DNA from 2 places in the Sphaerisporangium sp. NPDC051011 genome. Region 1 is predicted to be linked to the other one. Evidence: riboswitches for the same ligand, from Rfam matches in the RefSeq annotation. Region 1 holds a riboswitch; the other holds the start of a gene.
What was found. Region 1 has a riboswitch for cyclic di-AMP ahead of AB0H21_RS05385 (hypothetical protein). Riboswitches for the same ligand answer to the same signal wherever they lie in the genome.
Positions count from the first base shown of each region.

Region 1 (7,535 bases):
CCGTCGCACGGTCTCCAGGTCGATGGTCGTAGGTGCCTCTGGCCAGTCGCCTGCGACGCCGGCGTTATTGACCAGCACGTCAAGGCGTCCCGCTCGCTCCTCGATCAGCTGCGCCGCGGCGGTCACGCTCTCGTCGTCGGTGACGTCCAAGGGCACGCCGAACGCGTCGGTACCTGCCGCGCGCAGCTTCGCCACGGCGTCCGTCCTGCGCCGCTCGTCTCGAGCGCCGACACCGACGCTCCAGCCCAATGCGCCCAGCCCGGCCGCGATCTCGTACCCGATTCCCTTGTTCGCGCCGGTGACCAGTGCGATTGTCTTCTCGCTCATGACACCGAGCATGGCTGCACTTCGATCAGGCACCAACACCATCTCGGTACTGCAGCAATATCCGAGCGACATCAATCGACCGTACTGTGAATCCATGGAGATACGCGAGCTGCGGTACTTCGTCGCGATCGCCGAGGAACTGCACTTCGGCAAGGCCGCCCAGCGTCTGGAGATGGCCCAGCCGCCCCTGTCCCGCGCCATCGCCCGGCTCGAACGAGAGCTCGGCGTCACGCTGCTGGAGCGCACCAGCCGCAAGGTCACGCTCACCGAGGCCGGGGCCGTGCTTCTGTCGGAGGGGCGCACGATCCTCAGCGCGGTGGCCGCAGCTGAGCGGCGTACTCAGCAGGCTGCGCAAAGGCGCCCCCACCTCGTCCTCGCCGTCAAATCCGGCACCGCCGGCGAGTTGCTGGTCAAACTGCTCGATGCCTACCGCGCGGAGCCCGGCGCAGCGACCGTCGATCTGTTGCTCTGCGAGGCGCATCAGCAACAGAAATTGCTGCAGAACGGGCAAGCCGATGTGGCTCTGCTGCACTTGCCATTCGATTCGACGGTCGGACTCGACACCGAAATTCTGTATACCGAGGGACAGGTGGCGATCCTGCCCACCTCTCACTCACTTGCCGGCCGCTCTCAGGTTCGGATGGCCGAGGTCACCGCATTGCAGGAACTCCCGATGGCTCGCTGGCCCGGTCCTGGCGGCAACTACCCGGAGGGGCCAGGGGCAGAGGTACGGAACCTGACACAGCTCTTCCAGCTGATCGCGCTCGGCCGTACCACCGTGATCGTGCCCGAGTCCACCAGCACCGACCTGCGCCGGGATCTCGCCGCCGTTCCGGTCCTGGATGCCCCGCCCGTGACAACGGTGATCGCTTGGCCGCCACAGAGCCGGCTTCGCGCAGTCGCCGACCTGATCCGCGTAGCAACACGTCTTTGACCGGCTGTTCTGTGCCCGTAGCGTCGCTCATCCATGCCTGAAATGCGAGGTTTGGGTGGGAAAGGTAGATCTTCTAATGCTTTCGAGGGGTAATGTTGGCTTTGTCCTGACTTGGTGGGTAAGGTCTTAACCCAAGACGGGCGGTGACCTGGTCTTCAGCCCGAAGGCCGCCGCCCCGAACGTCGAATCTCCGAAGCCCGCAACGGGGCCGAGGGGAACCGGGGACCCAAGTCCTTGGGGTGAATCCGCGCGAGCGGTAGGGAGCGACTCCAATCCCGAACCCGTCAGCTAACCCGGTAGGCGTGATTGGAGAGGAGATCGAGTGGAGCACCCCACTCCGCGGCACCCATCCCCCGGGCTACCCTAAGCCCCGGATCTCGCCGTCAGAAGCGGCGGACAAATCGGCTCGGAGCAGCCGTCTCACCGGGCGAGTAGCTCGCCCTCTGTGACGTGGTGGTTGACGCCACAACTTTCTGCACTAGCACGGAAACGCGCGGATCCCGGCGATTGACATGGTCTCGCCGATCCAGTGATCAGACAGCGCCTTCCACTCCCGCATCGGTGCCGCCCTCGGCCCGGAGTCGCGGTCCTTGTCTTCTGATGAAAGATCCGACCTCCCCATGACTTCATTCGCTGTCCCCCCCACCTGGCGACCGGCTTCCTGCATCGCCGGCGCCTGCCTCGCCGCGGTGACGGCCTTCGGCGCGACCGCCATCGCCGACGCCGACGCGCAGAGCGTCCTTGCCCCCGTGCCCGCCGACGGCGCGGTCACCGAACCGGCCTTCCAGGGCAAGCCCGTCCTTCTCCATGGGTCCACGAAGGCCTCGTACTTCTGGGACGACGCCTCCGGCCGTATGGGAGACACGGGCATGCCCGCGATCGGCAAGCCGATGCAGAAGGGGCTCTTCGCGAGCCCGAGCTGGCCGCTCGGCACCGAGGGATACGTGATGTACAAGGGAAAGAAGGCGCCCTTCTTCATCGGCGACCGCGGCCCCGGCATCCCTTCCAGCAGCGGCGTGATGCTCGACATCGACGGCAAGACCTTCGCGGAACTGACCGGCGGCACCTTCAGCGACTCCACCCTCACGGTGAAGGGCTTCGACGCCGGACACATCAAGGTCGACTACGTGGTCACCAAGTGGGGCGACGGCAAGGGCAAGAAGAACTTCCCTGTCCCCTTCTCCAGCGGTGCCTGGGCGTCCTACGACCACCACCCCGCCACCCCGCCGCGCACCCCGGTCGTCCTGGCCGGCGACTGAGCCACGACTCCCTCGGCGTGAAGCCCCCGTCACGAAGGCCCCGGTAGGGCGGTCCCGGACGCGAAGAGCGAGGCTGAGAGTGGCGACCCCCTGAAGCCTGGGCCACCGCGAGCCACCCGATACGCCGTCCACTCGATGTGCGCACCCGCGCGGGTGCTGCTAAAGTCGCCGTAGTCAATGCGCCGCTAGCTCAGTTGGTTAGAGCAGCTGACTCTTAATCAGCGGGTCCGGGGTTCGAGTCCCTGGCGGCGCACCACGGTTAATGCCGATGACCTGGGCATCCTCTGCTGGCGGAGGGTGCCCACAGTCATTTCCGGGCCTGTAAAGGCGCGACACCCTTGGCGGTGGGCCGGTGCGGCAACGCGGCGGTAACACCGCCTGGCTGTCAGGCTCGGTAGGCCGAGGCGAGTCTGTGGCCGGCCTCTTCCAGGTCCGTGGGGGAGCTGAAGCTGAAGCTGAGGCGAAGGCCCGGCTCGGCGAGGGGGCCGAAGAGGGCGCCGTCCATCGCGCGGACGCCGGTGGGTTCGATGGCCTGGGCGTTCAGGCCGTGCAGCCAGAGGAAGAAGCCGCCGTGGGGGACGGCGAAGGCGTCGGCTCCTCCCGCGCGCAGGCCGGAGACGAGGGCGTCGCGCCTGGCCTTCAGTTGGTCGCGAAGCCAGAGGAGGCGCCGGTCGTAGGCGCCGTGCTGGATGAGAGGCGTGACCGCCAGGGACGTGAGGTGGTTGACGCCGCCTCCGCTGGACAGCAGGCCTCCGCCGGCGAGCCTGGTGACCAGGGCGGGGTCGGCGAGCATCCAGCCGAGCCGCAGGCCGGGGCCGAGGGTCTTGGCGAAGCTGCACAGCCGCACGACCCCGTCGTATCCGGCCATCGCCGCCAGCGGGGCGGGCAGGTCGATCGGGTCGAGGCAGAGCTCGGCGTAGGCGTCGTCCTCGACGATCGGGAGGCCGTGATCCTGGGCGACCTCCAGCAGTTCGGCGCGTCGTCGCCCGCCGATCACGCGCCCCGTGGGGTTGTGGAAGGTGGGGATGAGGTACGCGAACGCCGCTCGGTCGCCGTCCGCCCGCAGGTCGAGCAACAGGTCAGAGAGCGCAGCGGGGTCGGGACCCTCGGCGTCCTCAGGGATGGGCACGGTCCGTAAGCCGCAGTCGGAGAAGATCCGCTTGGCGAGGTGGTAGCTGGCCCACTCGCACAGCACGACGTCGCCCGGCGCGCCGAGCCTTGTCGCCAGGAGGTGCAGCGCCTGTGAGGTCCCGGCGGTGATCAGGACGTTCTCGGGCTCGCACGGGTATCCGCCCGCGACCTTCGCCCGCTCGGCCAGCGCGCCGCGCAGGGGCGCCACCCCCGCGTTCGCCCCGTACGTCAGCGCCGCGGGCCCGTACTCGTCCAGCGCCTCGGCGTAGGCGCTGGCCATCATCCCGGTGGGGAGCAGCTCGGGGTCCAGATACCCGTCCGCGAGGTCGAGGACTCCGTCCGGGGGAACGCCCTGGACGATGCCCGGTGTCCACATCGGCGGAAGCTGTCGCGGTGCCTGCATGACCCGGGCCCAATCTCGTGGACGGCGGCCGGCGGCGGGTGGTGGCCGCCGGGAGCAGAGTGATCACCTGAGTCATATCGGGACGCTCCGCCGCAGTCAAGGCCCCGCCGCGCGCGCTCACCTCACCATGCGCACGTATAGGTGGGATCAGCAGGGGAAAGTGGAATCGGCGCGGTGTCACGGAATGTGAGGAGGACTCGGGAAATGGTGGGAAGACGACAGACGATGCCGCCGGGGCGGCGACGGGCCGTGTCTATTGGGCATCACAGCGTGGAAATCGGCATGGTGACGAGACGGAAGCATCGCGGGGCTTCCCGGCGGGCCGTGGACGTGTCAATTCATTGGACGGGGGCGGTGCGGCGGCGTGCCTGTGAGGGGCGGGAGAATGGAGCCGTCCAGGCCCTCATTTCAAGGCCCGGGAATCGCCCGCCGCCTGACTTCGGGAGAGCGGACCATCCCGGCGCGATATGCCCGGTGTGATATGCCCGGCGCGGGGGTGGTGGTGTTTCCGCTGCACAGGCTCCACAACTGCCCTCGACCACTGGTCAGCGGACCAGTCATGGGCGGGCGGTTGGACGGACGGCGGCGGCGCGTGTACGCCCTGTGGGCGGGTGATCCGTGCGATCGGAAGAAAGGCGAATGAGGGGGAGCAAGTGGGCGATGACGGGCGGGCCAATCCCCACTGACGGCGAAACTGAACATAATTCGGTTTGTGTTCGCGCAGGTGCCGGATGCCGCGCCGGAGCGGGAAACGAATTCCCGACGAACCGGCTGGAGATTCCGCCGGCCCTGTGGCAGGCGTGCTCACCGCCACAGGGCCGCGAACGGCGACCGGATGACCCGCCGTACGGTGGCGCCGGATTCGCCGTTCCACACCCCGCCGACCCGGCGCCGAATCAAGGGACTGTGGTGAGCGGGGAAGGAGACGGCCCCGCCGATCGCAGGTGGACACCGAAGCGGGCGGCTCGGTGATCGCGCGCGGACACCGCACAGGCGACTCGGCGGGGGCGGCGGTTCGGCACGGGCCGGCCGGGCCTGCCGGTCAGCTCGGCACGCGCATCCGCGCGGCGTGCAGGTGCTCGTAGTACGGGAGGTGGTAGTCGAGGTAGGCGGCGAGTTTCGGGTTGTCGCGGACGAAGTCGGTGTCGGCGCCGTCGGTGCGGACGAAGCCGTCGGTGCGGCTCGTCGACTCGTGCCAGCGCTGGGTCTTGCGCCAGTCGTCGCGCACCCCGGGCTGCCAGCTCAGCGCGTCGGGGACGAACGGGATCGAGACGCGGGCGCAGTACTCCTTGACCGTGCCGACCGGGTTCTCGATCAGGTCCTCGGAGTCGATCACGACGGGAGGCGTCTGCGACCTGGCCGCGACCGCGTCGTAGATCTCGGCGAGCCAGGCGAACCCGATCTCGTCCCGGCCGAGCTCGGCGTTGAGCTTGAAGTGGGAGGCGATGGCCTGTTCGGGGTGACGGATGATGAAGGTGTGGGTCGCCTCCGTGAGGAAGCGCTCGTCGGCGAGCAGCCCGGGGTAGTGGAAGTCCGTGGTGTCCTTGAAAAAGACCGGCTCACGGGCGGCCAGCTCACGCAGGGTAGCGATCAACTCGGCTTCTGTGCGCGCCGTGAAGGGGCCCACCTGCGCCTCGCTGAAATCGGCGACATGCGAGAACGGTTCGTGCACCACGGTGTAGTCGCCACGGGCGGCCATCATTCTCAGGAATGCGGTCGACCGGGAACGCGGCGCGCTCCACAATGCTAAAATCCGGGGCGCTTCCTGGGTTCCGTCGTTCATTACGCTGGCCTCCGCCTGTTCGTGGTCGTGCGGAAAGGATATGACGGTTCGCTGTCGATTTCCGCATGTGGGTCGCGGGTGGTTCGAGTGCACCGATCGGCGCTTCACGCGGCTCCGGCGTGAGAGCGTGGATGGCCGGGCCATGATGCACTGACCTGCGAAGACTCGCCTGTCCGTGCCTGGTGGGCGTGGCTTGGAAGGAGGCGGCCGGGTCCGGATCCGCCGATTTCCGTATCCCGCGCGGACACCTGCGGAATTCGGTGGGCGGGCCCGGTACGGCGCGGTCTCCGGGGATCAGGACGCCGAATGCTCATCTGCCTGCCCGACGGGCACCGGTTTCCCCGGACATTGCGCCGGATAGGCCAAGGGCCGTCTCCTTGTGGCGATTACCCGGGCCTCCTCGTGGCGATTACGCGGACTGTTCGCGCGTGTACACGGCAATGCCTCCGGCAATCCGAGCGGACGCGGGGGCCGGCAATCTTCGCGCGTTCTCGCGGACGGTCGCCGTCGCGGGTGTGAACACGCGCCGCGTCTCCGGAGAACATCTCCCGCCGGGCGACTCCCGCACGGCGGAACGGACCGGATCATCGCGTCGTCCTGCGCGTCCCCGCATTCGCCTGGAACGCGCGGTCGTATTCGGCCGTTCATGCCGGGAATACGATGCACGGTGCCCGCCGCCGGCGCGCCGCCGGGTTCGGCGGAACGCTCTGGATTCAGCGCGACGGCGTTTCGGGGGCGGCCGGAGCGGTGAATGGGTGGATGCCGTGAACGGCGCCGGCGGAGGTGGCTCGCGGATGCCGTGAATTCCGTTACTCTGTGCGCCTCCGTTCGCGCCCGTGTTCACCTAACGAATGCCTCGCGGAAATCGGTGTGACGGCGCCCGGAGAACTCGGAAGGCCGCCGGCCGCCGGTTCCGCCGGGGGAATCATTTTCGGACGCTCTGGGAAAAGGCCGCTCATTTGTCAGGAGGATTTCAGGCCGGACGGCCGGAGGCCTCGCGTCGCATTCCTCTCCATGCCTGCGTGCACGGGTGGTGAGGCCGTCCGTTTCCGGCGGTGGACCGGGTTCGGGTCCTCCGTATTCAGGCGGCGTGCATACCGGCGAACCGAATCGGGGAGATCGCCGGGCACGGTCGCCTGGACGGTCGTAACGGGTTAGGAATTCATGGCGCGGAATCCTCTGTGTCCGATTCGCGGTGCGGGGAATGCGCGGTGTGGGCGCTCGTCGACGTGCGCATTTGTACGTGGTACGACCTGCGGCGAGGTGGTGGGATGGGGGCCGGCGCATAGGGGGCAGAGGTCGGATCACTGGGGTGGCGGAATGTTCTCGTGGGGAGGCAGACCGCGTTCGCGGACCGATACCACCGGCCGGTGGGCGGCGGGCATCGCCGGTGGGGCCGGGACCGTACGGGAGTCGTACGGTGGAATGCCTGTTCAGAAGCCGGTCGGCGGTACGGCCTTCGCGCGGCTCGCCGGGCGAGGCGGGCGGGGTGGGCGCCGTAAATCATGGTCGCCCGGGGACACGTCCGGGCGGCGGAACCCCCAGTAAGCGCCATTTGGGATATCGGTGCCATGATCGAACATATTGGCACATGTCGCCAAGGTCGCTTGATCGATTCCGTACCCGCGCGCCGCCCGCCCAGGAATGCGGCCCGGCCCTGAGGTCGTGGCCAAAAAGGGGCGGCCACCTGGAACGTCC
Region 1 covers NZ_JBFAGG010000002.1:268,298-275,832, forward strand. Annotated here, with positions in the region: gene AB0H21_RS05375 (SDR family oxidoreductase) at 1-327, opposite strand, end outside; gene AB0H21_RS05380 (LysR family transcriptional regulator) at 338-1,261, shown strand; cyclic di-AMP (ydaO/yuaA leader) riboswitch at 1,440-1,580, shown strand; gene AB0H21_RS05385 (hypothetical protein) at 1,882-2,520, shown strand; tRNA gene AB0H21_RS05390 (tRNA-Lys) at 2,700-2,776, shown strand; gene AB0H21_RS05395 (PLP-dependent aminotransferase family protein) at 2,906-4,054, opposite strand; gene AB0H21_RS05400 (sulfotransferase family protein) at 5,097-5,837, opposite strand.

Region 2 (7,535 bases), on a different contig from region 1:
GCCTGCACGGGCGTGCACGGCGCCAACCGGCTCGCGTCCAACTCGCTGCTGGAGGGCCTGGTCTTCGCCGAGCGCATCGCGGCCGACCTTGCCGCCGAGGCCGCCGAGGCCGCCGAGCGTCCCGCGCCCGGCGAGCCGGTGGACGACGGCCGCGCCGCCGGACTGGTCGACCCCCGGGCGCGCGCCCGCGTCCAGGGCCGCATGAGCGCGGGCGCGGGCGTGCTGCGCGGCGCCGCGAGCCTGGCGGAGGTCGCCCGCGGCCTCGTGGACGCCCGCTGGACCCCCGTGACCGTCGAGCCGTGCACCGAGTCCTGGGAGACCACGAACCTGCTCACGGTGGCCACCGCGCTCGTCGCGGCGGCCGGGGCCCGCGAGGAGACGCGCGGCTCCCACTGGCGCGAGGACCACCCCGAGCGCGACGATGCCGGATGGCTGGGGCACCTGGACGTGACCCTGGGCGAGGAAGGACTGAGCATGACGTACCGGCGGCACGAAGGCGGGCCCGGGGAGACGGCCATCTCCGGTCACCTGGAGGCGGACCTCACCCTGGCCGGCCTCGACCCGGCGGCGGTCGCCGCGGTGATCGACGCGGCCCTCGCCGAGGACCTCGCCCAGGAGGGCGACGTGACCACGATCGCCACCATCCCGGCCGGTCAACCGGCCGTCGGCGACCTCGTGGCCCGCGCGGACGGCGTGGTGGCGGGCCTCGCCGTCGCCGAGGCGGTGTTCCTCGCCGCGTCCCAGGGACGCCTCACGGCCGAGCGCCGCGTGAAGGACGGCGAGCGCGTCGCGCGCGGCGACGTCCTGATGACGCTGACCGGCCCGGCGCGCGACCTCCTCACGGCCGAGCGCACCGCGCTCAACCTGCTCACCCACCTGTCCGGGATCGCCACGCTCACCAACCGCTGGGTCCGGGCCGTGAACGGCGCGAAGGCGCGCGTCCGCGACACCCGTAAGACCCTCGCCGGCCTGCGCGCCCTGGAGAAGTACGCGGTGAGGTGCGGCGGCGGCGTGAACCACCGGATGTCCCTTTCGGACGCGGCCTTGATCAAGGACAATCACGTGGTGGCGGCGGGTGGGGTCGCCGAGGCGTTCCGCGCGGTGCGGGCGGCGTACCCCGGCCTGCCCATCGAGGTGGAAGTCGACCGGATCGACCAGCTCGAACCCGTGCTGGCGGAAGGGGCGGAGGAGATCCTGCTGGACAACTTCACCGTCGAAGAGCTCGCACTGGCCGTGCGCCTGGTGGACGGCAGGGCGCGCCTGGAGGCCAGCGGCGGTCTCAGCCTGGAATCGGCGCGTGAGGTCGCCGAAACCGGGGTCGACTACCTTGCTGTGGGGGCGCTGACCCACTCCGCGCCCGCACTCGACATCGCTCTGGACCTACGGGGGGCTTGATGCTGCTCACGATCGACGTCGGCAACACCCACACCGTGCTCGGCCTCTTCGAAGGCGAGGAGCTGATCGAGCACTGGCGCCTCGCCACGGACGCGAGGCGCACCGCCGACGAGATCGCGGTCGTCCTCCAGGGGCTGCTCGGCCAGAGCCCCCTGCTCAAGGGCGCCGACATCAGCGGCATCGCCATCTGCTCCACCGTCCCGTCCGTGCTGAACGAGATGCGTGAGATGTGCCGGCGCTACTACGGCGACGTCACGGCCGTCATCGTGGAGCCCGGCGTGCGCACCGGAGTGCCGGTGCGCATGGACAACCCCAAGGAGGTCGGCAGCGACCGCATCGTCAACGCGCTCGCCGCCATCACGTTGTACGGCGGGCCGTGCGTGATCGTCGACTTCGGCACGGCCACCTCGTTCGACGCCGTGTCCGCCAAGGGCGAGTACGTCGGCGCGGTCACCGCCCCCGGCATCGAGATCTCCGTGGACGCCTTGGCGGCCGCGGGCGCGCAGCTCCACAAGGTGGAGCTCGTGCGCCCGCGCTCGATGATCGCCAAGAACACCGTCGAGGCGCTCCAGGCCGGCATCATCTACGGCTTCGCCGGGCAGGTGGACGGCATCGTCGAGCGCATGGCGCCCGAACTCGCCGCCGACCCGGACGACGTCACGGTCGTGGCCACCGGCTCGCTCGCCTCCCCCGTGGTGGACGAGGCGCGCTCGATCGACGTGCACGAGCCGTGGCTCACGCTCATCGGATTGCGGCTCATCTACAACCGCAACACCAGCTGACCCATTCGCCCGCGCGGGCGCGCATCGGCCGAGATCCATATCGAAGCGCCCGCGCCGATTACGCGGCCGGGCGAGGTCCAAAGCGTCTAAAGCCGGTCCCGGGGACACCTTCCGTACGCGGGCGAGTTCGGCCGAAAAAGGTCGGAATGGGCCAGTGATTTCACGGATAATTACGGGCGGAGACGCGTTGATCTTATATGCGCGGCGGGGGTGATCCCACCGTACGCGCCGCCGAACCCGTCGTCGACCAGCATCGCGGGCGTCCGGGGCCGCGTCCCCGGACGGTGCCCTCCTCGATCTTCACGCCTGTCGGCCCCCAGCCTACGGGTTCGCGAACATGTCATGAGTAGTTCACATATGCACTGGTATGTCAATCAAGAAGGGAACGCCTATGGAGGGTCGGAGCTTGACGACCTTTGAACGTGGCGTTTACCGTTCCTGACGGGCGAGCCAGAAGCATTCCAGTATGTTGCCGAGTTCGTCGTGGGGGAGGACACCCGATGGCGTATCCGGATCTGGTTTCCCGAGGGAATGACATTCCCCCGGGATCAGACGGCGTGGGGTTGAGTGACGATGATCTTCTCTTGCTCGCCGAGCTGGCCAAGGGCGTGACCGTCGACCGTGTGGGTCGGCGGCTCGACGTCAGCGGCCGTACGGTCCGGCGCCGCCTCCGGGGCATCTGCGACCGCATCGGCGTCGCCACCGCCATCGAGGCCGTGGCATGGGCGGCCCGCCGCAGGCTGATCTAGCCGATCCAGCCCGCGAGAGCCGGCCACCCCGGGAACCGGTCGCCCACCACCCGGGGTGCGCCTGTGTCAGTCGATCCTGTGTCGGCCTGTGCATCGGCGTCGGCCCGTGTATCGGCCCGATGTCGGCCGCCCCGGCCGGACTCGGTCGGCCCGGCCAGGTCGGCACGGTTGGTTCAGTCGGCCCGGCCAGGTCGGTTCGGTCGGCTCAGTCGGCGATGCGCACGGCTCCGGCGAATGGACGGTTGCCCAGCGGGACGACCCGCACGACGTCACCCGTGCGCGGGGCGTGCACCATCATTCCGCCCCCGATGTAGAGGCCGACATGGTGCAGGTCGCCGTAGAAGAACACCAGGTCGCCCGGGCGCATGTCCTCCCGGTTGATGTGCGTGCCCGCCGTCCACTGGTCGCCGGTGTAGTGCGGCAGGCTGATGCCGACCTTCTGGTAGGCCCACATCACCAGGCCGGAGCAGTCGTAGGTGCTCGGGCCCGCCGCGCCCCACACGTACGGCTTGAGCTGCTGGGTCATCGCCCACCTGGCGGCCTCGGCGGCCTTGCCCTGGCCCGGGATCGGGATGTCGATGCGGGTGGCCCGCCCGTATGTCTGCCCGGCCTGCGACAGCGCCCGCTTGAACAGCGTGCTCTCGGTCTTGGCGACCAGCTTGCGGATCTTGTCGCGCTGTGAGGACAGATCGGCGACGAGCTTCTTGACCTCGCCTTCGCGCGCCTTGGCGCTTTCCTTCGCGCGTTCGGCGATGTCCATGGACTTGGTGATCTGGGAGACCTCCTCGCCCTGCTGCAACTGGAGGGCGTAGGTGGTCGCGGCGCGGTCCAGGTAGCCGTCGGGGTCGCCGGACATCGCCAGCGCCAGGGAGGAGCCCACACCGCCGGTCATGTACGCGTCCTGGGCGTACAGGGCCGCCTGGCGGCGCTTCTCCTCCAGGTCGGTCTCGCTGCGCGTGAGCGTCTTCTTGGCGAGCTCGGCCGAGCGCTGCGCCTGCTTCAGGCGTTCCTTCTGGCCGTTGTACTGCTCGGTGAGCGACTCGATCTGCTCGTAGAGGCTCTCGACCTGGTTCTTGAGGTCCTTGAGGCTCGGCTTCGGCTCGGCGGTCGCCGACACGAGCGGCGAGCCGAACGTCAGGACGGTCAGGGCGGCGGTGACGAGCGCGATCCGGCGGGAAAGACGCTTGGTGACTCCGCCGGCTTGGGCGCGCTCCGTACGTTTGGGACGGGCATGCCTGCCCGCGCTTCTACCAGGCGTGCGCCTAGGCTGCACCAACGAGCTCCTCTCCTCGGCCGCCTACCGGGTTAGCTGACGGGTTCGGGCCGGAGTAGCCCTACCGAGCGCGCGACCACAGAGGACACGTCCATGCCCTCCCTCTCGGATTCACCCCGGGATGGCGGCCCGCCGGGGGCGTGCCCCCTGCGTGCGCCGTTGGGTCCCCGGTTCCCGCCGCTTACGGGGGTGCGGCCGGGATTCGGCGGCGCGGCCACCGCTGTGCGATGACCGGTATCGACGCTGGACACTAGTGCAGCTCAGGTTCCGCCTCAACCGGAACTGCGGATTCTGTTGAGATTTCACAACCGAGACATCACAGGATGATCACGCTCAAAGTGCTGGCAGCGCGGCATTACCCTGCGTTTACGCGTTTTTGACCCCATGTCGGGCGCGTGTGGCGCAGGTCCGCGACTGTGCGGAACGTCATATCCCGCCGAAGCGGATGGCGCCGCCGTCCCTTTGACGCCACGCGTTCACTCCGTCACCATCCGCCACACCGATATCGAGGGGGCGGGGTTTCGGGCAGCCCGATATCGCGATCGATCCCGGAATCGATGCGGTAACGCCGGCGGCGGCGGACCCGCGCGGGAGGATACCCTGGCGCTTCATGGAGCAGGTCGTGGAGTCCGTGCCCTCCGGCAGCACGGTGGTGGTGCGGCGAGCCCGCACGCCCGACGTCCGGGCCATCAGGCGGCTCGTCGACACCTACTCCGGCGACGGCCCGCGCCTGCTGCGCAAGTCGACGGTCACCCTTTACGAGGACGTCCAGGAGTTCTGGGTCGCCGAACGGGACGGCGCGGTCGTCGGATGCGGGGCGCTTCACGTCCTCTGGGAGGATCTGGCCGAGATTCGCACCGTTGCGGTCGATATCGGCTGCCGTGGCATGGGAATCGGGCATATGATCGTCGGCGCGCTCATCGACGCGGCTCGCGATCTGGGGCTGCGGCGGGTCTTCTGCCTGACGTTCGAGGTCGAATTCTTCGCCAGGCACGGTTTCGCCCCCATCCAGGGCACTCCGGTGTCTCCTGAGGTGTACGCCGAGTTGCTCGACTCCTACGATGAGGGCGTAGCCGAGTTCCTCGATCTGGAACATGTCAAGCCCAACACCCTCGGCAACACGCGGATGCTCCTCCATTTGGTCCCCCGATCTTGACCCTCGCGATGACCTGGTGGAAAGGTGACTGTTGATGCGGCTGTCGCTACGTTGGGCAACACCACTGCATGCGTGTCTGACATATGCCGCATGCGAAGCCGAAGTGAGGTGACACGGTGAGCACCGGACAGCCGCCGTACCCCCGCGACGAACCGGACGGCCACCAGCCGTCGTCCGGATCTCCGCAATACGGGCATCAGAACGCAGATCCTGAGGTGACGGTCGTCCACCGTCCTCAGCCGACATCGGAACACCCCAACCAGTACGGCCAGCAGCAGGGCTACGGCCAGCAGTACGGCCAGCAGCCGCAGTACGGCCAGCAGGGTCAGCAGTACGGTCAGCAGCAGGGCTACGGCCAGGCGGCGGCCGGTCAGGGCTATGGTCAGCAGAGTCAGCAGGGCTACGGCCAGCAGGGCTACGGCGACCAGGGCTACGGCGACCAGGCGTACGGGCAGCAGCAGGCGTCCTATGGTCAGCAGGGCCAGCAGGGTCAGCAGGGCCAGCAGTCGTACGGGCAGCAGCCGCAGTACGGCCAGCAGGGCCAGCAGCAGGGCTACGGCGACCAGGGCTACGGTCAGCAGAGCCAGCAGCAGGGTTATGGCCAGCAGGCGGGGGGTTACGGCCAGCAGCAGGGCTACGGTCAGCAGTACGGCCAGCAGGGGCAGCAGGCCCAGCCGGGGTACGGCGACCAGGGCTACGCCCAGCAGGGGTACGGCCAGCAGCAGCAGAGCTACGGCGAGCAGTACGGCCAGCAGCAGGCGCAGTACGGGCAGCAGAGCTACAACCAGCCTGGGCACTCCCCGCAGGGCTACGGCCAGCAGGGGTACGGCCAGGCGCCCGGCTACCAGCAGTCGTACGGTGCCGCCGCCGCAGGCCCGGTCCCCCCGGGCGCGCCGGCGCCGCTGGCGGAGTGGTGGCAGCGCCTCGTCGCCCGCATCATCGACGCCGTGATCCTCGCGATCCCGACGTTCATCCTCACCGCGGTCATCGCCGCCATCTTCGTCACCTCGCCGAGCTTCGACGCGAGCACGGGGACGATCACCGAGGGCGGCGGTGCCTTCATCGCCGGGCTGCTCGGCGCGATCATCATCGGCGTGGCCTACGTCGCCTACGAATTCCTGATGCTCCGGCAGCGCGGCCAGACGATCGGCAAGATCGCCATGGGCATCAAGGTCGTCCCGGTGGGCGGCTCCGTGCAGTCGCCGCTCGCCACCGACGTGGTGGGCAAGCGCGCGCTCGTCCTCTACGGGCCGAGGTTCCTCCAGTGGATTCCGTTCCTCGGCTGGATCGCCAGCCTCTTCGCGCTCGTGAACGTCCTGTGGCTGTTCTGGGACAAGCCGCTGCAGCAGACCCTTCACGACAAGGTCGCGAACACGGTCGTCGTCAAGGTCAAGTAGTTACGTCGCCGTATCAGGGCCGGGGGGTGCTCCTCCGGCCCTGACGCGTGTCCGGGGCCGGCCGCCGCCCGGGCGGGGCGGGACCCCGGACTTCGCGATCGGTGACGCCAACATCGGCGAATCGGTAACGGACAGACCTGTATATGCGATAGGACCTTGCACGAACCCGAATCCACCTTCGCTTGTCGCGAAAGGCGATCAGATGACCGCAGAACCGCCCCGAGTCGGTCACCCCAAGCATCCCCCTCCGGATCGCGCCGGAGCGCGTCACGTCCCGCAGAGCGGCGCGCACGGCCGCGCTCACGCCGACCGGGGTCCGCACGGGCCCGTGTCCCTTCTCGCGGGCCGTGCCGCCCGCCCGTCGGACGCCGCCGGCTCGCCGCCGCGCGCGTCCGCGTCCATCTCTCCGGCCCTGCCGTTCGGCGGTGATAGCGGCCCCGCGTAGCCGATCCCGGCATCGCTCCTGACGCCGATCGCCGGCGCCTCTCGTCTTCTCCGATGGAAATCCCCGCCGACCCTGACGCGGCGGTCATCGGCGTGCCTTCTGGTTCTTGGTGCGGTCATTACGTTCGGTGTGTACACAGTCCGGCGGCTTTGAGACGCATTCCCTGTACGGAGTGACACCCGGCGAAGAAGGCGACGAAGATCCGTCTTGCGGCGGACCGGCGGAGGGCGCCGCCGTTTCCGCCGCGGCGATGAAGCGCGAGACCGACTTCCCGCGGCCCGTGGTTCTCAGCGGCATTACCGCCTCCGGATGGCCCGCCGTCATCTTCGGACGCGTCC
Region 2 covers NZ_JBFAGG010000025.1:84,257-91,791, forward strand. Annotated here, with positions in the region: gene AB0H21_RS37995 (L-aspartate oxidase) at 1-1,395, shown strand, start outside; gene AB0H21_RS38000 (type III pantothenate kinase) at 1,395-2,177, shown strand; gene AB0H21_RS38005 (LuxR C-terminal-related transcriptional regulator) at 2,762-2,926, shown strand; gene AB0H21_RS38010 (NlpC/P60 family protein) at 3,132-4,199, opposite strand; cyclic di-AMP (ydaO/yuaA leader) riboswitch at 4,205-4,406, opposite strand; gene AB0H21_RS38015 (amino-acid N-acetyltransferase) at 4,810-5,355, shown strand; gene AB0H21_RS38020 (RDD family protein) at 5,472-6,752, shown strand.
Region 2: linked by a shared signal. The riboswitch ahead of AB0H21_RS38010 (NlpC/P60 family protein) and the one ahead of AB0H21_RS05385 (hypothetical protein) in region 1 are both predicted to bind cyclic di-AMP.